3 regions of the Clostridium sp. LXY-7 genome follow, and region 2 is predicted to be linked to each of the others. Evidence: riboswitches for the same ligand, from Rfam matches in the RefSeq annotation. Region 2 holds a riboswitch; each other region holds the start of a gene.
What was found. Region 2 has a riboswitch for thiamine pyrophosphate ahead of thiD (bifunctional hydroxymethylpyrimidine kinase/phosphomethylpyrimidine kinase). Riboswitches for the same ligand answer to the same signal wherever they lie in the genome.
Positions count from the first base shown of each region.

Region 1: it holds a riboswitch for thiamine pyrophosphate, as region 2 does, so the genes downstream of both, thiD (bifunctional hydroxymethylpyrimidine kinase/phosphomethylpyrimidine kinase) here and thiD (bifunctional hydroxymethylpyrimidine kinase/phosphomethylpyrimidine kinase) in region 2, are expected to answer to the same signal.
Region 3: it holds a riboswitch for thiamine pyrophosphate, as region 2 does, so the genes downstream of both, thiT (energy-coupled thiamine transporter ThiT) here and thiD (bifunctional hydroxymethylpyrimidine kinase/phosphomethylpyrimidine kinase) in region 2, are expected to answer to the same signal.

Region 1 covers NZ_JBLLJL010000001.1:477,988-486,424, forward strand. Annotated here, with positions in the region: gene ACI48Q_RS02280 (PilZ domain-containing protein) at 440-1,054, shown strand; TPP riboswitch at 1,163-1,264, shown strand; gene thiD (bifunctional hydroxymethylpyrimidine kinase/phosphomethylpyrimidine kinase) at 1,457-2,251, shown strand; gene thiM (hydroxyethylthiazole kinase) at 2,537-3,322, shown strand; gene tenA (thiaminase II) at 3,319-3,990, shown strand; gene thiT (energy-coupled thiamine transporter ThiT) at 4,018-4,635, shown strand; gene thiE (thiamine phosphate synthase) at 4,625-5,257, shown strand; gene ACI48Q_RS02310 (YccF domain-containing protein) at 5,387-5,749, shown strand; gene ACI48Q_RS02315 (hypothetical protein) at 5,780-6,151, opposite strand; gene ACI48Q_RS02320 (4-fold beta flower protein) at 6,152-6,535, opposite strand; gene ACI48Q_RS02325 (hypothetical protein) at 6,576-6,947, opposite strand; partial or broken gene ACI48Q_RS02330 (flotillin-like FloA family protein) at 7,203-7,480, shown strand; gene ACI48Q_RS02335 (hypothetical protein) at 7,708-8,157, shown strand; gene ACI48Q_RS02340 (GNAT family N-acetyltransferase) at 8,387-8,437, shown strand, end outside.
Region 2 covers NZ_JBLLJL010000010.1:9,731-18,167, forward strand. Annotated here, with positions in the region: gene ACI48Q_RS20320 (hypothetical protein) at 1-264, opposite strand, end outside; gene ACI48Q_RS20325 (hypothetical protein) at 404-526, opposite strand; partial or broken gene ACI48Q_RS20330 (CatA-like O-acetyltransferase) at 1,014-1,256, shown strand; gene thiD (bifunctional hydroxymethylpyrimidine kinase/phosphomethylpyrimidine kinase) at 1,443-2,243, opposite strand; TPP riboswitch at 2,328-2,426, opposite strand; TPP riboswitch at 2,676-2,775, opposite strand; gene ACI48Q_RS20340 (M28 family peptidase) at 2,917-4,608, opposite strand; gene ACI48Q_RS20345 (helix-turn-helix transcriptional regulator) at 5,161-6,096, opposite strand; gene ACI48Q_RS20350 (GyrI-like domain-containing protein) at 6,199-6,681, shown strand; gene ACI48Q_RS20355 (aminopeptidase) at 7,406-8,437, shown strand, end outside.
Region 3 covers NZ_JBLLJL010000004.1:511-8,947, reverse strand. Annotated here, with positions in the region: gene nrdG (anaerobic ribonucleoside-triphosphate reductase activating protein) at 1-193, opposite strand, end outside; gene ACI48Q_RS13310 (SH3 domain-containing protein) at 475-1,929, shown strand; gene nrdD (anaerobic ribonucleoside-triphosphate reductase) at 2,002-4,116, opposite strand; gene ACI48Q_RS13300 (cold-shock protein) at 4,549-4,749, shown strand; gene ACI48Q_RS13295 (hypothetical protein) at 5,005-5,184, shown strand; TPP riboswitch at 5,241-5,339, shown strand; gene thiT (energy-coupled thiamine transporter ThiT) at 5,473-6,102, shown strand; gene ACI48Q_RS13285 (YhfM domain-containing protein) at 6,191-6,997, opposite strand; gene ACI48Q_RS13280 (hypothetical protein) at 7,061-7,639, opposite strand; partial or broken gene ACI48Q_RS13275 (hypothetical protein) at 7,855-8,437, opposite strand, start outside.

The DNA of each region.
Region 1 (8,437 bases), on a different contig from region 2:
ATTTAGTATATTTTATAACATAAAAAATGTGATGTCAATATTGGAATATTCGTAAAATTTATATTTGATAGAAGCTGGAGCCATATGTAATAGTGTATTATTTATAAGGCTCTGTGTTAATATAGAATTGATAATGAACTATATAGCACTGATTACAAACTATTTTCAAAGGATAATTTGATAAAAGTTCTTATTTAAATAAAAAGTGAAATTACAACAACTATTTGAAATAGATCTGATCTTAAATAAAGATATTACAAATGATGATGAAGTAATTTAATACATATATGGTTTAAATAATCAAAAGTTTGAAATATTTTATAAATATATAATAAAATTGAACGATATATATATTAAATCAAGTGGATATAAAGGTTAACTATAATAATTCGCTGATTAAATGAAGAAACTTTAAAGTTTATAAAGGGAGAGAATAATTTTGCATGAAAATAATTTTATAATAATTAAATCTGAGGATAATATATTAACTGAGGGAGTGGTAAAAGAATTTACTAGAAATAATTTATCAATTACATATAGAAATAAAACTAAACTTCAGAAAGGAGAGAAAGTTAGAATTAATATTTTTGATAAGCTAAATGGATTATTCGTTTATGATGGAGAAATTAGAGAGATATTAGGTAAGGAAATAATATTGAGTAATATAAATTACATAAAGAATTTTCAAAGAAGGTCAGAAGTAAGATTGGATGTTAATGCTAACTTTCAGATTAACGCATTAAAAAAAGAAAATGAAGAAATTATAACCTTAGAAAAACCAATTTTAGTTAATGTTAAAAATATAAGCGCTAGTGGTATATTAATTAGATGTGATTTAGATATCCCAGAAAGTGTTTCTGTGATTATTGATATGAATATCAAAAATAAGATTATAAAAGCCCTTGCAAGTATTGCAAGAAAATATAAAGGAAAAGATGGATATTATTATGGATGTGAATTTAATGATTTAAGTGAAAGCGAAAAAGAACATATAAGAACAACTGTAGTTGCTGGACAAGCAAAGTTATTACAAAAAAAGAATTTTATAAATTAAAGTTCGAATCATTCAGAGGTTATCCGCAATCTTTAAAAACATTATGTGAAATAAATAATAACTGTGGATGTTTTCAGAATAGTAAGATATAATAGTTGTGTAAAATAGAATAAATGCTAGGGGTGCCGAAAGGCTGAGAGATACTTTATTGTATAAACCCTTTTACCTGATCTGGATAATACCAGCGTAGGAAAGCTTAAGTTATATTATGTTATAAAATTTAAGGTAGACATTATATGTAATTATATATTTATGTATTATAACATTAATCTAGAAGAGTTTAAAAGCTATATTCCAAGCTGGGATATAGCTTTATTTTTTTACAAAAAAAGGAACAGCCCCAGGGGTCGTTCCATTATATGGAATGCCCCCTGGGGTAGTGACAAAATATGGAGGGATAACATGAGAAATTATAAAATGCCTACATTGACTATTGCAGGTTCAGATTCTTCAGGAGGAGCAGGAATTCAGGCTGATTTAAAGACCTTTAGTGCTATAGGAACCTATGGAATGAGTGTAATAACTGCAATTACAGCACAGAATACTCATGGTGTATTTTTAGTTGAAGATATAAGTGAGGAGATGATAAAAAAACAGATGGAGGTGGTATTTGAGGATATAACTCCTAAGGGAGTAAAAATAGGAATGGTATCAAGCCCAGATATAATATTAGCTATAGTGGAGGGTCTAAAGAAATATAGACCAAAGTACTTAATTGTAGATCCAGTGATGATATCTAAAAGTGGATATTCTCTTTTAAAATCAGAAGCTAAAGAGAATTTAATTAAATATCTTATTCCTCTAGCATATATAGTAACACCTAACACTATGGAGGCGGAAGAGATAACAGGAATGTCCATCAAAACTGTTGAGGATATGAAGAAAGTAGGAGAAAAAATCCTAGAACTTGGACCAAAGTATGTACTTATGAAGGGTGGACATCTAGATGGGGATGCAGTGGATATACTTTTAGGAAAAGATTTATTTAAGATTTTCAAAGAAAAAAGGTTAGATAGGAAAAATACCCATGGCACAGGATGTACCATATCCTCAGCTATAACCTCTTATCTAGCTTTAGGATACCCTATTGAAAAAGCTGTGGAATTAAGTAAAAGATACATAACAGAAGCTATAAGACAAAGCTTTGATATAGGCGGAGGAGTAGGACCAGTAAATCATTTTTATGAATTTAAATAAATTACGAAGTAATTTATTTAGTGAATTGCGCCCAAGGTACAGAGAATTGGCTTTGCCAGTGAATTGCAACCTATGGTTGCAGTGAAGTGCGCCTTTAGCGCAGATGGTTGACTGCGTCAGAGAGAAAGCTTTTGCCTAAGCAAAAACTTCTTTCCGAAGTTAGTGAGTAACTCTCTGCCAACAATGTGAGTAATTCGCTGTGAGCAAGGCGAACACTTCTCTGCGATCATAGGTCGCAATTCACTTAATAAAATGCTTCACACTTTATTAAAAGGAGGATATATTATGTATAAATTAATCAGCAAAGTGAAAGAGGCAAATCCATTAGTGCTTCATTATACAAATGAGGTTACTATAAATGACTGTGCTAATATGACCTTAGCAGTAGGAGCAAGTCCGCTAATGAGCTATTCTCATGAAGAGGTAGAAGAGATTGTAAGCATTGCAAGTGCTGTAGTTATAAACATTGGAACTATGAACTCCTCACATTTAGAGTTATTCCTTAAGGCTGGAAAAGCTGCTAATAAATATAATAAACCTGTTATTTTAGATCCAGTTGGTGTATTTGCTACTAAAACTAGAACTGAGTTTACCAATAGATTATTGAATGAAGTGAAGTTTGATGTGGTTAAAGGAAATGTAGCAGAAATTAAGCATATAGGAGGCTTTGATGTTAATGGACAAGGGGTAGATTCTTTTGATGATGGTGAGGACATTGATGAGATAATTAAAAAAATATCTAAGAAATTGGGCTGTATAATTGTTGCTACAGGAAAAGTAGATGCTATTACTGATGGTCAAGAGATAATAAAAATTAATAATGGCAATGCAAAACTTAAAGGAATAACCGGAACAGGATGTATGACAGCAAGTCTTATAGGCAGTTATTTAGGATGTACAGATAATAAATTAGAGGCAGCAACAATGGGTGTACTTACTATGTCTTTAAGTGGAGAGATAGCGGATTATAACAATTTACCTATAGCTAGTTTTAAGGAGTCACTATTCAATACCGTATACACTTTAGATGAAGAGAAATTAGAGAATTATGGGAAGGTGGTTAGACAATGAAGTTTACAGATTACTTGTTTGAAGAAGTAAAAGAAATATGGCTGGCATATTTAGAGCATCCCTTTATAAAAGAAATAGCAGCTGGAACTCTTCCAAAGGAGAAGTTTAAAGCCTATCTTATACAGGACTATTTATATCTTAAGGAATATGCAAAGTTATTTTGTATTGGAGTGGTAAAGTCGTCTACTATGGAGGATATGAAATTCTTCTACAATTCTACAAAAGGAACCATGGAAGATGAAACTGAGGTGCACATAAAATATTTAGAAGGCTTCGGAATCACTCCTAAAGAGGCTGAAGGATATGAAATGAACTTAACAAACATAAGCTATACAAGCTATATGAAGGGAATAGCATTAACTGGAGATTTAAGGGCATTAGTATCAACTATACTCCCTTGTACTTGGAGTTATTATTATATAGGACAACACCTGCTAGATACTACTGAAGGAGCTTTAGAAAATAACTTTTATAAGGAATGGATAAAGAGTTATGGAGAAGAAGGATTTAAGATATTTTGTGATCAGTGGATAGAATATACAAATAATTTGTGTAAAGATTTAGATGAAGAGGAAAAGAAAAAACTAAGAGATATATTTATAAATTCTAGTATTTATGAAATGAAATTTTGGGATATGGCTTATGAAGAGAATTCTATAAATGAATAGGTATAGAAGGGTATAAGAGTGAGTTTTATGTTAGGTATAACATCAATAGTAGCAATAGGAATACTTTTGATATACATAATAGATTTAAAAAAACAGAACTTTACTATCAAAACAGTGGTTACCATAGCTATGTTTTCAGCTATATCTTTAGTTTTAGGTATGATTCAAATTATAAAATACCCTCAAGGAGGAGGAATTAGCCTATTTTCTATGTTACCTACTATGATGCTATCACTACTATATGGAAGAAGAGTTGGTGTTACAGGGGGAGTAATATTTGGACTACTGAAAATGCTTTATGATCCCTTTGTAGTTCATCCAATTCAATTCATTCTAGATTATGTATTATCGAATATGGCTTTAGGATTAGCAGGTGTCTTTGGAAGGGAAAAGAAAGTAAATATTATATTAGGAGCATTATTAGCCACAGCATTAAGCGTTTTTGCTAGTGTAATTTCAGGAGTGATTTTCTTTGGAGCCTATGCACCAGAGGGAATGAACCTATGGCTATACTCAACTATATATAATTTTACAAGCGGTGGAGTTGAAGGAATAATGACTACCATTTTAATAGGATTTTTACCAATGAAAAGATTGTGTAATTTTGCATATAGTAATGGAGAGGTGAGTAATTATGATAGATAAATTAAAGCTTTACTTAGTAACAGATTCAGATATATTAAAAGATAGAGATTTTTATGAAGCTATAGAGGCGGCATTAAAGGGTGGAGTTACTATGGTACAGCTTAGAGAAAAAGAGTGCTTAGGAAAGGAATTCTTAGAAAAAGCCTTAAAGTTAAGAGAGATTACTAGAAGATATAATGCAGCCTTTATTATAAATGATAGAGTGGATATAGCTCTATTGTGTGAAGCAGATGGAGTTCATGTTGGACAAGATGATATTCCAGCAGCACAGGTTAGAAAACTAATTGGAGATAATATGTTACTTGGAGTTTCTGCAAGAAATTTAGAAGAAGCTCTAGAAGCAAAAAAGGCGGGAGCAGATTATCTTGGTGTGGGAGCTATGTTTACTACTAGTACAAAATTAGATGCAGAGTATGTAACCTTAGATACATTAAAAGAAATTCAAAGCAAGGCTCAGCTACCTACAGTATTAATTGGAGGACTAACTCTTGGAAATATAGATATCTTCAAGGAGTGCAACATAGATGGATATGCCATAGTATCGGCAATCTTAGGGTCTGAGAATATATATAAAGAAAGTAAGAAATGGATTGAAAAAATAGGAGTATTGAGGATGAATTAAAATATTATATCGGCAAATCCTACTTAATATAATGTAGAAATTTAATTACAGTTTATATATAAACTAAAATCACATTTAATGTGATATAATCATATTCTAAGGATAAATAGTATTAGGAGATTAGTTTTAATGAGTTGTTTAGGAAATATTATTTGGTTTATATTTGGAGGATTTTTTAATGCACTTGGATGGTGTTTGGTAGGTATACTTTGGTGTATAACTATAATAGGAACACCAATAGGATTACAGTGTTTTAAAATGGCAGGACTTCAGCTTGCTCCTTTTGGTAAAGAGATTGTTACAAGAGATGATGGGGGAATGAATATTGTACTCAATATCTTATGGTTAATTTTTGGAGGATTAGAGCTAGCTCTAGCAAATCTAATTAGTGCCGCAGTATTATGTGTAACAATTATAGGAATTCCTTTTGCTGTGCAGAATATAAAACTGGCAAAGTTAGCACTTATGCCCTTTGGAAAAGAAGTTCGATAAAAAAGAAGCACTTAGCTTCTTTTTTTATACCTACTTAGAATCTTTATTATTGTTATTATAATCTTCACATATTTTTTCAAAATTAGGTATCAGTAGGCAGCCAATGCTAAAGGCGTGAGCATTGAAGGTAGTCCTTCTTATTCTATCTTCAATTTCATCTATTCCTCTAGCTCTAATAAATATAATAAACACATCTTTTCTATCTGTAGTTCTTACATTAATAGAACCTCTGTCATTAAGATAATAGAGATTTGCTATTATCTCACATTTCATGTCACAAGAAATTTTATACTCTTGTCTTTGTATGCTTTCATAATCACATATAACAAATAAATGTTTATATAGTTCAAAGAGTATTTGAATACGAATTAACTCATTTTCAAAGGGAAGAATAAATGCCATCTATCGCTGATTTAACCACTGATCAAAGGAAAGTTTAGACCAATTACCAATTGGTGTTGGTGGATATCCAGGGTTTAAAGGGATTTCATTTATTAATGGAGCTACTGGAGAAATAGGTCGAGGTACTGGGAGGGGAGGGTCTATGTGAGTTAATCCACCTATGGCAGGTTCGGCTGTACTCCATGCAACTATGTCACCCTTTCTGTCTAAGAGATTAGTACCTCTAAGTAATCCTATCCAAATTTCAGTCTTAACTGACCAAATATAATTATTAAAGATATATGCGACCCATTTTAATGAAGCATCAAAAACATTTTCACGATCTACAAGCCATCCAACAAATTTAGCATTTTTATCAAATAGTGGTTCAACTAATAGTTCCATTTTCTTTATCTCCTTTGAATTAGGTTTGGGTTTTAATAGATTATTTTTCAGTTTTAGCAGAATGTTTCTCATTTTCATTAGACTGGTCTTCCTTTCTAATAGGTATTAATAATTGTCCAAAGGTATTTGAAAGAAGAAATTTTTCTACATCCACAATATTAGCTTCTACCTCTTCAATGCCTCGACCTAAAATATAGGCGGAAACAGTGTTATCTTTCTCAATATTAAAAAAGATCCATCTCAGATAAAATAAAAAATATAATGCTGCTATTATCTCTATTCTACAATCGTCAGGAACTATATAATCAATTTTTATGCATACTTCATAACCATAACAAAAAAAATCATTATATAACTGAAGTAATATAGCAAATCGAAGAGCTTTACGCCTTTCAATAATTACTAAATTCATGTGTAATCAACTCAATTTAGTGTTTGTATATACTATGATTTTCAAGGGAGAAATATGCTTTTTAGAAGAAGGTAATATTTATATGCGTATAGATTTCAAAACATAATAGCTGTAAAAGTTTTACTTTAAATTGTTAGTTGTAATGAATTATTTAAAAGGAAATTTTGTAAAAAAAGGATTATTTTAATTTGCATATAATTACTATCAATGAGAGTAATGAAAATTTCACTTATATTACTATTTGGAAGTAAGATAATGAAGAAATTTTTAGCAGTTATTAACGTAAAAAATAGATTTACTAATATAAGTCTTAAAAAGATATTAAATTTAATTGGAATGAGATTAAGAAGAGTTACACCTAGTAGAATAGTATTACCATTAATAAAATCTACAAAGGCAGGGATAAATTTAAATGTAAATCAATTAGCATCTCACTATTAGTAGGATGAAATGTATTAGATGCAGTAAAAATGAGTGTAAATCCTAAGGTTATTGAAACTAATAATGTATCAGCTGTAGCAAAGAATAGTATAGCTCAAACAGTATTAAATATATGAGAAAGATTTAGATAAGCTATTAGTAAAAGGGGGAAAAAAGCATAAGTTTTGTAGATACAAAGGAAATAATTTCAATGCAAAGGGAGGATGGATCTATATAGTTAAGTTCAAGGATATAGAAAAGGAGGCGTTGATTACTCAAGAAAATTATGAGGATATAAAGAGGGTATTTTTAATAAATTAATATTTAAGGCGGTGATCTTATGGATAATATATTTGAAAATATTATATCTCTTAAAGTTTATAACGGTATATTTTTAATAATAGGGGTGTTCATATTAATAACACTAGTGGTAAAGTTATTTAAAAATACCTTTATAATTCATACTACTAGCGATAGTGGATGGAAAAATTTTTTCTTATTCACATCGGGTATAATATCTGTATTTACTAGTGGGAATATGCTACTCATTATACTATATAACAGCATGGATATAGAAGCATTAAAAGTTATAGGATTTGGAAGCAATGTGGATGTGGATTATAGAAATATGCTTATTCAGCATTTAAGAGATAATTTCTCATCCATGATTAAGTTATTAATTATAGCGGTTTTAACCTATATTATATATGTGATAATAATGAAGAATATAGAAAAGGAATTAGAGGAAATGAGGAAAAAGGTAGTTCATAAGACACTGAAGAAGCAATAGAATCTATTTGTATAAAAAATTAAAGTTTTGTAGCATTGAATCAAATATACATAAAAGGAACGTATTTTAGATAGGATTTATTTGGGTAGTTAACAGAAAAAAGCAACCTTAATAATTTATACAATAGTTGCAATATATGGTAAAATAATAACGTGAAAATAAATAGACTTGCAGGGTTTGTTTATTATATGAAATTATAAATTGTAAGTGTTTAAAAAGAGAGGTAAAGATGATAAAAAAATTAGATTTAAGAAATAAGGATACATTAAATCAAATAGTA
Region 2 (8,437 bases):
ATCAGGAAATGGGAATTGCTTATCATCTTCTAATAGTTCCCATATAGAAATTACTTTTTTAGCAGCAGAATCTTCTCTGCAAAACGCAGAACACGTATTACATATATAAACCACCGTATCATCATTTGTAAGCTTTTTGTGACTTGGCCTGCAACATCCCCAAATTTGAATATCATAATTCTCTGAGAGATAATTCTTTATTCTCTTGCTGGCTTCCGGGGAATAAGCCGTAAATTTGCAACTAGGTAAATAAATCATTGACATCTTAATCGCTCCTTTGCTATGCTCATTGTTTGACTTTCATCTGTAAAAAATGTTTCACCAATTTAATTCAGAGAATTACTCCAAGTCCATTTCATATTCAAGTTCTATCAAATCGTCCCTCCATGAGCGATTCTCTTTTTCAGCAGATTTTACAAACCCTGCTTTTATATACATGGTAATTGCCTTTTTCAATGAATAACTTTTCAGCAACATCCAAAAGTTCATTTTTTCTTACCTCTGGTTTCTTTACTATTCGTGCCATAAATATTCCTCCATAACAGAGCTTTACTCTGTTATTATTGTAATTAACAGATCTTAGCTCTGTCAAGCTTTTTTAATACTTTGATCAAAAATCTCGCTTGAAGGCCTTATACCTCTCAGATTGTTAAACCACTCTTCATCGGGAAGCTCAATATCTTGTACTGCTTGAGCACAATCATAATGGAACAACTTACACTGCAGATCGATGCGTTGACAAATGGCTTCATAGGATTGCAGACCGAGATTTTTCATCCCGATGCCTTTGGATTTTCTTCTATGCAATATGCGTTTCTAGGGTGTCATCTATAAAAACCCCTAAAAAATCGGGCTAAAAAGGTACTTTTCGACCCCAATTTTTGCTCGATTTTTGCTCCAAAACCACTACATGTTGTGGTCAACTTTCTAGTGATATTTTGAGTCTGCACAAACTATCTAAGTAAATAATCATGATAGGTCTTGATATGAAGATTATCCTCTAAATTACGCTCAACAATTTTCCTGTATCTTGCATTCCGTGGAGTAGTTTTTCTGGATTCAATTTGAACTTATTCGGAGACAATCAATTTCTCTCGCCAATCATAACCTTTGGTAAATACTTTGAGGAGGGAGATACTGTACAACTACCAGTTTCCGTACAAATCCATCATGCAGCCGCAGATGGTTACCATGTTTCTCAATTTCTTGCTGAGCTACAAAAATTCGCATTAACAGCAGAAGAATGGTTGTTATAAACCATTTTTATTACATTATATATTTTTAATCGTATTTCATATAAAAAAGGAAGCATATCATAATTGTTTCTGCTTCCTTTTTTATTTCCTCTATTCCGCTGGTGTTTTCATGGTCTATATATGCAGTTCTAACAACATTAATTTTATAAAAAGCTTATTTGTATTATGTAGTTTCACTATTGAAACTTATATATTTAAACCATTTTTATATAAATCATAAAAATGATGTGTTGGCCCATTACCTTTACCTATGTTTAATGAATGCTCAATTGCTGTTGTAATATATTTTTTAGCCTGCTTTACAGCAATAGACATGGTCATACCTAGTGCAAGATTGGAAGTAATAGCAGAAGAGAAAGTGCAACCTGTCCCATGAGTATTTTTTGTATTTATACGCTGGGTTTCAAAATAATAAAACTCTTTACCATCATATAGAATATCCAGTGCATCCCCAATAGCATGACCACCTTTGACAAGAACGTTTTTGCACCCCATATCATAAATAAGCTTTGCCGCTGTTTTCATATCTTCTGCACTGCTTATCTTAATATTTGATATCTTCTCAGCCTCTGGAATATTAGGCGTAAGTAAATCAGCATAGGGTAGTACAACCTTGATCAGCGTGTCTATGGAATTAGGATTCATAAGAGGGCAACCATTTTTCGCATACATGACAGGATCAATTACAACATTGTATGGTTTATATTGCTCCAGCTTTCTTGCTACTGCTTCCATGCAAGGTTGTGTAGACAGCATACCAATTTTCACAGCGTCAACCTCCATATCTTCAAATATGGCATCAATCTGCTTCTCAATCATATCTGGGGTAACATCCTGTATATCAATAACACGGCTTGTATTTTCTGCTACCACTGAAACAATTACACTCATTCCAAACACCCCATGGGCAGAAAATGTCTTTAAATCAGCTTGTATTCCAGCACCTCCACTGCAATCTGATCCAGCAATACTAAGTACCTTTTTCATTGAAATTCCTCCTTTTTTCCTTTATGTATATATAATAAATTAGGGTACTTCTCTATACGGAGAAGCACCCTAATCATATACAAATTTCGTATGTGATTTGCTTCCCTACGTCAGTATTAACCAACAGGTTCAAAGGGTCAGGTTTTACCTTCTCAACTACTTATAGTCCCCCCGCAAATGTTAATTATATTCATTTTTATACTTAAGGCATCTTCAAAAAATAAATAAGTCAAAATCCTCGTCTATTTTGAGTTATACTGCGTTAACAGAACCCTTAGATAGTGCTACTATCTGCGAAACCTGTTTCCTTGTCTAACTCAAAATATACTTCCCATCTTTTACTTATTATTTATTTTCAGATACCTAATGACCCTATGTTAAATAATAATAGGGTACTTCTCTACACAGAGAAGCACCCTAATCATATACAAATTTCGTATGTGATTTGCTTCCCTACGTCGGTATTAACCAACAGGTTCAAAGGGTCAGGTTTTACCTTCTCAACTACTATGTAGTCCCCCCGCAAATATTAAGAATATTATTAATATTGATTATATTCCATAGTAGCAATATGGTCAAGTTACAAAAGAAGTTTTAGATATAAAATGAATCCTTATAAACCCTTGACTAATTCAGAAAATTCTATAGTATTCCTGTTATATATATCTTTTTATTAGAATTTTTCTTCAACATGTTTAGTTGTAAAAAATGCTGCAATGATTGAAATTGGTAATACACTCAAGGCCGTGACTACTGGAATTATTGGTAGCATAAGCGACACATATAGTAACCAGCAAATCGGCACATATAATAGTAATATTCCTATACCAATGATTGTTGTTCCTATGAATCTAGCTATATCTAGCTTTCCTAAAAGTGATACAAATAATAATCCTAGTGTTGTTAATGAAAACAGATAGCTCATAGAATTAAAAAAGATTGTAGTCCCTATAATGAGTATTAATTGAAGTGGTAATAAATCTGCAATAGCCTCAACAATAGATTGTTTTCTCATTCGAAGAATAAATATAAATAGACTAACTAGGGCAAATATCATAGTTTGAACAATAAAAAGAACTTCTGTATTGCTTGTCTCAGTCAGATTAAATATATTTGCCGCTAATCTTATAATGCCCCAACTTAATGCAGCCATGATAAATATTGTTCCAATCAACCTAGTCATTCCAATGAAGATTTGATGTGGCTGTATATTTCCATTCTTAATTTGTAAAACAAACCAAATTAAAGTAGCAAAAATAGCACATACTGCAAGGAAAAAAGCTACATCACCATTCATTAAAATTAAATGACCTGGTAAAAACGGAAAATAAATTCCTTCTTTTTCTGAATTATTTCCTTGAAATTGCTCTTTTGCACTATAATCAACAATTTTTAAATAATTATATGCTGTTTTATCATTAAAGTTTTCATAATTATCCGACATTGCACCATAATTTTCAACACCTTCTGTCACTGTAAAATTAAGGCCTGAATATCCTGCATCTAAAAATCTAGTCAAATCGGTAACATTTGGCATTTTGTGATATAAATCTGCTGTAAAAGAAAAAGCTATGGGATGAGAAACTGCTGATTTAAAATAATGCATAAGATCATAATTATAATTAGAAGTTTCAAACATCAGTAATCCACCACGATTACCGCGTCCATCCACATTAATAACAAGATCTACCAACGTTTTTAATTCTGGATGAGATTCTACAAATGCTTTCGAACCAAAGGTTCCTAATTCCTCACCATCACAGAGTAAAAAATATAAATCATTTTTTAAGTCATTATTTTTTGATTGCTTTCGCATAGCTTCAAGCAAAGCAGAAACAGAAATCGTGTTATCGCCTGCTCCCAAAGTACCTTTTTCTGTATCGTAGTGAGCCATGATTAATACTCCTCGATCTGTATCCGGCGCATCTAATTTAACCAAAATATTTTTTAGTATAAGTTCATCTTTTTCATTAATATGAACTTCATTTCGAATATATTCTTCTATTTCATTTTCTTCTCCTAACTCGCTTTTCAGTTTCTCAATAGAGTAAACTTCAGTTTCAATGATAGGCTCTAATCCCATTTCTCTGATTTGTGATAGAATATATGAGCGTACTGACTCAATCTCTTCTGAGCCAGCTGGATGTGGTGTTACCGTCATAGCCTTCAGATTATCAAGCATCTGCCTATAAGCTGTGTAATCTGCATCCGATTCTGAAGGTACTGATGTTGGTTTTACTTGCAAAACTCCTACTAAAATACCTGTTATTAAAACCAAAATCATAAAAAAAATAGATGTTATTTTGAATATTCTTTGATTTTCATATGCAAAAAAATTTTTAATCGAATTCCAAATTTTGTTCATTTTTCCTCCTACTATATTATGCATTTTTTCTAGAGTGCATTTATATAATTCACTCTTATACAAGTAAATTTACCAATTTAAGCTTTAATTCTTCTAGCATAAGTCACTCAACCAATTACTGCAGGTTTAGTATTATTGTCACCGCTAACTTCACTATAAACATCTGCAAAGTGGTGACAATAGGATTGTCCAATTCATGATAAATAGGAATATTGTAAAACTCTATCAAAATTGTATCGACAGTGGAAATCAGCATGTTTTGTACCTTATGGCATTTGGGGCAATAATCTCTGGACATAACATATCTCTTAACAAAGCTGCACTCTGTCAGTATTGTAACTTACAGAGTGTTGCTCTGTCAATGAGCTAACAATAGAAATGATAAAACACAAAAATGAGAAACACTTTATATTACTAACCTGTTGACTGTCTATCTCGTTGTTGATGCTCTTGCCTCCGTTTTCCCGCTCAGACAGTACGTCACTTTCGAGAGACACAGTGTTTACATTCCGGACTTCTATGACAGCGTTTCTCTTGAGCCCTGTGATAAAACTAATTATCTTCGTATCTCTCCATAATTTTCATCAAGTATTTTTTGAAATTTTGTCTCACACTTAGAGGTTCAATGATCTCACATTTTCTGCCAAATTTAAGAAGTACATTATACCCATCTTCATTGTCTACAATGGGGTATTTCGCAATATAATTATTTTCATTACGAGCAATGATATAGTCTTCCCCAAATCGCTCAATTACTTTATCTTTTAAAGATTTATCTATTCTAATAATTACTGTTACTATATCTTTTGTCATCCAATTCGAATCATCCATTGGTAATGGTACAAAATCCCTTGGAGTAAAAGTTTCTTCTGATAGCTGAACATCACTCATTCTGGCCAGCTTGAATATTCTATAATCATTTCGTTCAATACTAAAGGCTTGTAAATACCAGCTGCTTTCCTTAAAAACTACTTTGTAAGATTCCACTTTACGAGAAGTTCCATCACCACTTTTATCCGTGTAATTGAATAACAAATATCGCTTATCATTCATTGCTGTTTCTATAACTTTAAGCAATATTCGTAATGAGCGATTTCCCTGATTAGATTCTAAATCTATTGAGAAGTTTTGGTTACTAATATTTTGTTTTAATAAATCGTTTTTCTCTGTCATACTCTGCAATTTGGTCAAAGTACTAGCGATTTCTTTATTATCTAGCAACTGATTATAGCTTTGTAAGCTGGTTATTAAGCTTTGAACATCTTTTGGAGTAAATAGCTTTTTATCAACTTTATAAGATTTCATTAAACTTACCCCACCTGTAGAACCTCTAGTTACCATAATAGGCATTCCTGCAATATTTAAAGCATCGATATCTCTGAATATTGTTCTCCTACTTACTTCCAGTTTTTCAGCTAGTTCACTAGTGGGTACTACTTCTCTTTCTAAAAGAAGCATGATAATTGCGATCAGACGTTGGATTTTCATAAAAAAGATTCACCTCAAGTTTAATTATGACATACTTATGTCATAATGGTCATGATAAAGTATAACTATACTTAAAATAAAAATTATATGGAGGGATTTGAAATGAGTAATTTCAAAATTGAAGAAAAAGAGGCTTTTCGTTTCGTAGGTTTTAAAACAAAATTAGAAGGCTCAGAAAAAATTCATTCAGAACAATTTTCTAATCAAAAAACTGAATTTTTCAAAGGTATAATTCAAAGTGGAAAGATGTCTTTACTTAAGCCAATTTCTGAGTGTAATTACGGTTACGGAGCAGTAACAACTGATAGGTGCAACACTTTCTATTATGCAGGTGTTAAAACAACACAACCAGTGATTAATGAAACCGAAGAAGTTTTATTCTCAGAGGGAAAATATCTGGTTCTTGTTGGGAAAGGTGGACTATCTCGCTTAGCATTTGATAAACTTGAAGATCAGGCATTTAAAGAAATTCTTACTGAAGAATACGATTATGAATATAGTGGAAACCCCATTGCTGAAATCCTATTAAACGGTAATCCAGCAGACTCAGAAGTGGAAGTATGGATACCAGTTAATCAAAAATAATTATAGCGATTACAAATCTGAACATAGTATATCAAAAACAAAAGGACTAAACCACGAGGGTTCAAGTCCTTTTGCTTCATTCTTCGATGGTGGTGGAGCTGAAGTGCGGTCTTTAAAACCCACTAATAGTTAAACATATTAGATATTAGTACTCAAATCCAACTCTTCTAAAGTTTATAACTTTAGCTGATCTATGACCTCACGCTGGATGTTCAACCGCTTACTCTGAAATGTTTCTGAAGAATTTATGTTAAAATAAGGTAATATAGTAATTTTACAAAAATATTGATATATATTTGTAATTTTTATATAATTGGTGTATCTTAAGTATGGAGGTATCAATAAAATGATTATTACAAATTTTTAATAAATATACTTAAATGAATATATGGTAATAAGTTTAGTGCCTAAGCCTATAGGCTTTATTGTGTTTTTCTTTATGCTAGTAAGTAGAAGAAGTCGTTTTATAGAGTTAAGTTCACATTTTTTCACAAGAATAGTTGATTAATCATGGTAAAATCAACCACACTTTTGCATGAAAATAAATATAGATTTTTAACTGTAAGAAGGCTAAGGCTTCTTACAGTTTTTTTATAACACAATGAGCTTATTTGTCTGGGAGAATTAAATTAATGTATAAAATAAAGGAGTATTATAATGAGAGTATATAATATTACTTATAAGGATTGGGAGATAGGATTAACTAATAAAGGGGGAGTTACAAATGTTTAAGAATTTTTTGAAAAAGGCTTCTTGTTTAGTGGAAAGACTAATTCAACTGGAGGAAGTTCTAAATGATGAATATTTTAAAAATAATAACCTTGAAATACTAAAACAGCAGAATGATGAATTATTTTATGAAATTACAAAGGAGGGATATGAAAAGAGTTATTTAAATCCTGATTATTCCTGTGGGATACTAGAGGACAAGCTTCGACAGATTGCCTTAAGTATATATTCTGATATCTTTGATTCCATTAAATACGCTTTTTCTCATGAAAAGAATAATCTATTTAGGCTAAGGGTTTTAATTGAGAAAATGATGTCTCAGGATGTTACAGAAAATGCTTTAATAGATATCTACAGAGAATATAAAATAGAAACCTTAGGACTTCAGGTTTCAGAGTTTATGAGGGAAAGATATAATATTAACAACCACTATATAAATGATATTATTGAGAATTCTGACTTGAAGGAATTAAATTATCTTTATAAGTATGGGAAAAGAATTAGTAAATATGAAATTCAAGTGGCTAAATTTTTTCAATCCTATGATAAAGAAAAAATAAGAGCTACTGCAAATTTAATTGTAAATGCTTATTTTCAGGGCTTTAAGGTTGAAAGCAAAGAAATTGGTGACAGAAAAGAAATTAGAATTAGGTTTAATGTGGGTCAAGAACTATTAGTTAGAGACATTATGATGATTTTAAAGGAAAGAGGTTATTATGGCTTTGCACCTCTACCTTTGGTAGTTGAGGAGAATGAGCAAGTGAGTTATGATCATAGATTTAATAATGCTTTAGTACTTGATGAAGAATTTAAGAACCTATTCCTTGAAAAAATTAAACAGGAGTATAAAGAAAAGGAAACGATACTGCTTAGGCATTCAGGGATTATTTGGTTTGAGACCTTTGGAGAAGAGGCATTTTCACCTATTGACAAGAAGCATGTATTAAAATTTACAAAGGTACAAAGTGAATATATGGGGAAAATAAGAAAAACATATGCAGGATCTAAAGAAACCTATATACCAGAT
Region 3 (8,437 bases), on a different contig from region 2:
GATTTGTCTTTATATCTTTTATTATATCATCAACTTTAAATTCTACTCCACTATTAAAATCATGAGTATCTTTATTAAAGCAATTCTTACAGTTATGCTTACATCCCTGTGCAAATATAACTCGTCTCATTCCTGGTCCATTTGTTAAACTCTCATGTATTATTCCTGATAATCTTACTGTTTTATTTTTCACTTTTCTCACCTCTTAATAAAATACACTACATGCCGTTATCTATAATGTATCATTTTTCTGCTTAATATAATATAACATATCTTTCTATATATTTTTTAGATAAATATAACTGTAGATTTAAGTGAAGCCTACGGTTTCACTTCACTAAAAAATGACCTTGTAGTATTTTGAAAATATTCTGCATTTATTTATCCTATTATTGTTATTACCAAGAATTTATCTTATAATTAAGATAACTATTTTCTACATATTATGATTTAATTACCGAAAGGAGGGCATTAATGGAAAAGAGATATTTAGCGCCCGTATTTACTTTAGCTATGGCTACAGCTTTAGTTGCAAATCTTGATGATGTAGCCCTTGCGAGTTCTAATGAGAAATCTAGTTCCTCTTCCTATTCGTCTACTGGTGTGGTTACTGCAACTGTTCTTAACGTTAGAGCTAACCCTAACACCTCTAGTAATATAATAGGTAAACTTTCTTATAATACAAAAGTTAATATTTTAGAAATTAATAACGGTTGGTACAAAATTAATTATAATAATTCACTAGGCTGGATTTCATCTGATTATGTTAAATTAGATAATTCGAATTCCACAGCCCAAAATAATAAATTTGGTACAGTTATTGCAAATTCTTTAAATGTTAGAGATGGTAATAGTACATCGCATAATATTATAGGTTCCCTTCAAAAAGGAAAAGAGGTTGAGATATTAGAAACTTCTAAGGGCTGGCATAAAATTAAATTCAATAACTCTACTGCCTATGTAAGTGCTGATTATATATCAACACCTGAGAATAGGCCTAATAGAGGCGATGAGGATACATCTACCCCAGCGCCATCACCTAATGGAACTATTGGAATAGTTAATTCTTATGGCCTTAATTTTAGAAAAGGTCCTAACACTAGTTATGAGATAATATCAGTAATCCCATATAATGGTCAAGTCCAGATAGTTGGTGAAAATAATGGCTGGTATCAAGTAAAATACAATAACACTTTAGGTTTTGCAAGCAAAGAGCACATTACTATTAGTAGCGGAGTTATTACTCCTCCTGATAATGGAAATAACACAGACGAATCTGTTGATCCTAATGTAACAGGGAAAATTGCCATTGTTAATGTAGATACTTTAAATATCAGATCTGGTCCTGGTGACAATTATGAAGTTATAGGTAAATCCAGATATGGGAATAAACTTCCGATAATTTCATACTCTAACGGTTGGTATAAAGTTAATCTTGATACTTCATCAGGTTATATAAATGGGGATTGCGTTACCATAGTGAATGAAAATATCTCTACACCTCCTATTGTTAAAGAAACTCCTTTAATAGAAAGCACATACACTGAAGCTGATGTTATTGCGGAATCTGAAAAATATTTAGGAGTTCCTTATGTATGGGGAGGTTTTACCCCCCTTGGATTTGACTGCTCTGGGCTAGTACAATATGTGTACAAGCAATTAGGTATAACTCTTGAAAGGTCAACCTATTATCAAGTTCATCAAGGAAAAACTGTCAGTAGAAGTGAACTAATGCCTGGTGACTTAATATTCTTTACCGGCACGCCAAATGACCCTAATGACATATCTCATGTGGGTATTTATAAAGGAAATGATTTATTTATTCATTCACCAAACCCTGGAGATTATGTAAGAGTTTCAAACTTAAATTCTGCATATTATGATAGTAGATACTATGTATCTAAAAGAATAATTACACCTTCAAAATAAGGTGAAGAAAGATATGATTAAAAGAAGCCTGTATCCAATGTGGACAGGCTTCTTTTGATTATATATGAATGCTTATATATTATAAACTTTTTCATGATTTTCTTTATGTGTTATTCTATCTTCTCTCTCAGCATACTTACCTGGTCCAAATCTTTCATCAAGACTCAGATATCCTGTAACTCTTGATATTCCTTGAATATCTGTACTATTACATTTAGGGCATTTAAACTTATCTCTTTGTATATAAGTTCCACAGCTTCTGCAATATTTTATATGATAATTGATACCTATATAACTTATATTAGTATTATTATATGCATATTTTATTATATCCATAATGGTCTCTGGTGTTGGGTAATCATCTATTTCTATGTAGCTTATGTGACCAGCATTACATAGTTTATGATATGGAGCTTCTATATTTATCTTATCAACTATAGATATTGGAAATGAAACAGGTATATGATAACTATTTGTATAATAATCTTTATCTGTTACTCCTTTTATTTCTCCAAAAACCTTTTTATCTTGCAGTATAAATTTACCACTCAAACCCTCTGCTGGTGTGGCATAACAGCTCCAGTTCAAACTTGTTTCAACCATCATTCTATCTGTAAAACTTCTTATATATTCAACTATTTCTATCCCTAATTTCTTTGCTTCTTCCGTTTCACCATGATGATTTCCTATAAGGGCTGTTATGGTTTCAGCAAGTCCTATAAATCCTATTACATAAGTTCCTTGCTTTAGTATAGGTTCTATAGAATCATCTGGCAACAACCCTTCTGAACCTTTCATTAATCCTTGACCAGCCACAAATGGTAAGTCTTTAACCCTTAGTTTCTTTAACAGTCCATATCTATGCATTAAAGATTCACTAGCCAACTCTAACCTACTGTCTAATAAATTATAAAATTTATCTATATCACCATTAGCAAGTATCCCCACTCTTGGAAGGTTAATTGTAGTTGGAGCTATGTTTCCTCTTCCCTTTGTTCCAGGTTCTCCATTTACATTGCCCATTAAATATGTTCTGCATCCCATAGTTGCTGGAACTATGCCTTGATCATAATAAACTTTATTAAAGTCTGCATCAATATTCATAAAAGTTGGGTTCATTCTCTTGCTTGCTACTCTACATGCAAGTTCAAATAAATAATAATAAGGTTCCCCTTCATTCTTATTTACACCATCTTTTACCCTAAATATTATATTAGGGAAAATTGGTTGCTCACCATTACCTAATCCTTTTTCATATTGCTCTAAGAATATTTCACACACCATTGCGGCATCCTTAGATGTTGGTAATCCTATATTTACAGAACTAAATGGCACCTGTGATCCTGCTCTACTATGCATAGTATTTAAATTAAATACTACTCCTTGCATAGCTTGTGCTACTCTGCTTCTTAATTTTTTCTCTACTAGCTGTTCTATCTTCTCATTATCTATTCCTAACTCAACTAATTCATCTCTAATTTCTTGTCTAGTAGGATCTACAAATATGCCCATGTCGTTATCGAAATCTGGATGGGATTGGCCACCAAACATATCATTTTGGGTAGATTGAAGAAGTATACATGAAAGCTCTGCTGCTGATTCTATTCTTTTAGGAGGTTTTATCGTTCCATACCCAGTATTAAAGCCTCTTTCCAAAACTTCTCTAGTAGGTATATGAAGACAGTTTGTAGTTAAATTATAACTATCTAAATCATGATAATATAAATCTCCATTTTCATGAGCTCTAGCTAGGTGCTTAGGCATATTATATAAGTTATGCCACTTGTTTGACTCAGATGCTATTCTTAATAATTTAGAGCTGAAATTATTACCTACATTTGCATTATCTCTATCCGTCTCAACTCCAATTTGATTTATAGCCTTCATCAAGTCAGATTTTATTTCTCTTAATCTAGTTCTCTCTTTTCTATAGTTAGCATAGGCTATTCCTATAGGTTTATGTCCATTTTCTAAAAGTGTTCCCTGTACTATATTCTGTATTTCCTCTACTGTAAGCTCATTAACTTCAAGATTTTCTATTCTCTTTATAATTTTTTGTGTTAGCTCGATTTTCTCGCTCTCTTTTAAATTATAATTTATTTCATCAGCTGAACCTTTTATAGCTTTCGTTATCTTAACAGAATTGAATTCGACCTTTCTTCCATCACGTTTAACGACAAAAATCATTAATTCTACCCCCTTTATTTCCTTACAAACAATTTAAATTATATCCCACAAAATCTTTCTAATCAATTTGTGAGTAACTATGAAATTTCATCCTTTTTTGAATAAACACTATCGACTTCTAAGCCTATAGTGTTTTACAACAAAATTTTAAGTTGACAATTAATAATTAAATTTCTATATAGTTTAATTAGAGAAATGCATAAAATAATTTTCTCTGATAATACTATAGTTATTATTTAACATAATAATTAAGGTCAAATATTTTTAGAAGGGAGTTCCGTATTTTAGTCATGTTTTAATGACAATACCGTGGTTACACGGGATTTTAAGCCCTTGGAGTGTTATCGACCTAACAGGAGTAGCATAGCAAAACTGAACACTATGAAAAGGGAAAAAATTATATATTTTATAATTTTTATAACGGAGATTTATATGAAAACAGGAACAGTTAAATGGTTTAATTCAGAAAAAGGCTTTGGCTTCTTAGCCGTTGAGGGTGAGGAGGATGTATTTGTACATTTTTCTGCTATTGGTGGAGAGGGATATAAAGCATTAGAAGAAGGTCAAAAAGTTCAATTTGATGTAGTTACTGGAGACAGAGGTCCCCAAGCTGCAAATGTAGTAAAAATTTAATAGAGAAAGGCAACCAGAAGGTTGCAGGTAAGCACTCACTTTGTTCGTTAGAGAAGGGCAGCAAGCTGCAGGGAAGCATTCGCTTCGCTCACTAGTTAAGGAAGCTTTTGCATTGCAAAAGCAATTATATCAAGTGCTTGTTCAAGCCACTTCTCTGACGCTGTCAATTCTCTACGCCTTTGGCGTACTTCTCTGCAACCTACGGTTGCTATTATCTAAATAAATTGCTTTGCAATTTATTTAAGGAGTATAATAATGATTGGTAGACTAATTGATAAAAATAACCTAGAAGCTTTTGTAGAATTTATTGATGGTAGTACCTATTGCATTACACTAGATAAGATCCCCACTAACTCTAAAGTTGGAGATGTGGTAAATATAAATTCTTCTATTCCTACTAATGTACAAAATAGAAAAACTATAGATTTTTTCTAGTATATTGATGTTTAACTTTTTTTATGCTATGCTCTTATTGAGCAAATTAATAATAAAAATTGTGCTGGGGGTGCCTGTGGCTGAGAAATGAGTTTTCATTAACCCTTAAACCTGAACTAGGTAATGCTAGCGTAGGGAAGCGTTTAATAAACTTAACTACATTTGTTAATTAACGTATTCCTATTGGAATACGTTTTTTTAATTCTATCTATTTAAAATTATTAATGAAATCTCTAATAATTTTATTTGAAAATCTACTACCCCTTTAAGCACTAAAAGGAGGATTTTATGAGTATTTTAGAAAATCTAGAGAAAATTTCAACCAGTTGGACTACCATCTTAACCTTAATAGGTATTTTTCTTCTATTTTTAGCCTTTATTAAAATAAAGAAGGTTAAATTTAGCTCAAGACTTGTAACTCATATATCATTAGCTGTTGCCATGAGTGTAGTACTACAGTTTTTAAAGCTATTTCAATTGCCCTTTGGAGGGAGTGCTACCCTTGGTAGTATGCTACCTATAATTCTTATATCACTTTTATATGGACCTTATATAGGTATATTTACTGGTTTTGTATATGGAATATTAAATTTCATCATAGGACCAGCATACATACTTCATCCTATCCAAGTGTTATTTGATTATACTTTACCCTTTATGGCTATAGGGCTAGCAGGATTATTTAAGGATAATAAATTCTTAGCTACTTCTGTTGCTTTTGGTGGTAAATTCATATGTCACTTCATAGCCGGAGTAGTGTTTTGGGGAAGCTATGCAGCAGATTATAATTTAACTCCTGTAGTTTATTCCTTCCTATATAATGGTTCCTATGTTTTAGTTGATGCCCTAATATGTATAGCTATAATCTCTGTAATAGATGTGAAAACTATTATTAGGAGAATTTCAGTACAAGCTTAAATTATTTTTAAATATTTTATCCCATTTTAAAAAGCTCTGTTTTAATATATCGTTGGTCTTTGAACTACATATTAAAACAGAGCCTTTATTAAAATCCTTCTGGTTTTTCCTTAGTTATACTTATATTCCAGATACCTTGCTCATATTTATTAAAGCAATAGTATTGCACTGGCTTTTCATTTCCTTTAGTTTCGAAGGTTATTATAGACTTATATCTAGTACTTGTATATCCTTGAGTTTTTACATTAAGTACTATATCATAATCTTCTTTTTTAGAGTTATCCTCTATTAATTTCACATTAGGTATATTTTTTAAGCTATCCTTAAAATTTTCTATATCTAGGGATAATTGAAATTTTGCTACATCTATATCTGATCCTATATTAATCCCTATTTTTTTTGATTTCACATCTCCTTGATTATAGGTTTGAATAGCATTTATTATAGTATTATAGTAAACTTCATCAAAATCTATAGGTTTTCTAATATTAGAAAAGTTTTTTATTATATCGTTATCAAGTCTTTTAGATACAATAAAATTTTGGGTATCACTATAAAAATTAGCTACTTCATTTTTATCCCATCCCGCAATATAATTAAAAGTTCTTACATCCGTAGGTGATACATGAATTTCAAATATATAATCCGGCTTTATAGTTGTCTTTTGTTCTACTACTTTTGCCTTAGATAATATTTTATATATCTCCTTTACTGCATCTTTATCTGTAACCGTAAATTTATAACTCTTGTCTCTAGTACTTTGTATACTTATTTTCATTGATCTTCCTTCCGCCATATAGGAAAATTCTTCATTATTAAAGATACTACATGCCGTGAAAATAAATATACTAAATGCAACCAACATAATCCCTATAAGTTTTCTCACTTTTTTCACTTTCGTCCTCCACTACTGTTTTTCTTAAATTATAATATTTGTTTATGAGTAAATCAAACTTTACTATTCTTTAAAAGAAAAAGTTTTTACAATGTTTTCAAATACTACTTTAGTATTTTCCTTTAGATTTTTATCTTTTACAGAAAAACTTATCTTTACCACACAATTTTTATACGGTATATGATATTCATAATTTCTATTTATATTTTTGGCTTGAATACTTAAATCATACTGTATTAATTTGCTATTGATGTTATTTATATTAACATCTTCTACAATATACTCCTTTACGCCTAACCCTTTTAACTCCTTAAAGGTTTCTTCTAATGCCATGTTAATATCATCATTCATTACCTTTACCGATCCATTAATACCTGCATCATTAGAAATAAATTCACTAATATAAACACTTTTTCCTATTCCATTATTTCTAATATTAATTAACCAGTCGCTTGGTAGATTGTATTTTATATTTCCATTTGATATAGTATACTCTTTAAATTCTATCATATTATTTTGAGTTAATGTAGCAACTTTTAGCTTTTCTTCAAAATATCCTCCAAATACCATTATAGTTATCATAAGTATTGACAATACACCTGCTAAAAGTAGTTTTCTTTTATTTTCCTCTAAGGCTCCCATGTTCCTATACCTCCTTCTTATAGTACTATAATATGAAAACCTTTGAATTTGTAGAACATGAAATATATGCTTAAAAATATATTAAAATCTCCTAAAACAATTATAACCACAATTAAATCAAATATAAAAAACAGGCTATTATATAAACACTTTTAACTCTTTATTTGAAAAGTGTTTATGTAATAGCCTAAATTAAAATTAAAGTTTCTTTGTTACTAGTTCCTTTTCATTGGCACCACTACAGTGTTAGCTTTAATATCATAATACATTAACCAATGGCCTTCATCCTCATTTTTTTCACTAGGCATAAAAGTAACAAAGCCTGTTTTTCCACCATATGGTTGATCTTCTATACTCTTAGTTCCTGGTATTGCATAAATTATATGCTTAAGTCTCCCTGTATTATCCCATTTATATCCAATCATAAAATGCTTATGTCTTGAAATATATGGATAATAACAAACCATAGGATAATATACTACCGCATATTTATTATAATCATACATACAATACATGTCTTCTATCTTATTTATATGAGCTTTGTACCATAAACAGTTACTCATATTTTTATTTGCTCCGATTTTTTCTAGACCTTTTATTATACCTTTAAAAAATTCTCCCATGTTTCCTAATGGATATTCTAAATCATCAACTAATTCCTTAGCCATATCCTTATATTTTTTCTCATCTTCTTTTTTATCTTCTTTATATTTGTCTTTACAACCATATTTATCTTCCTTAATCTTCTCTATTTGTTTTTCATAATCATCAAAATATCCATGATCTTTCTTGTTCCCA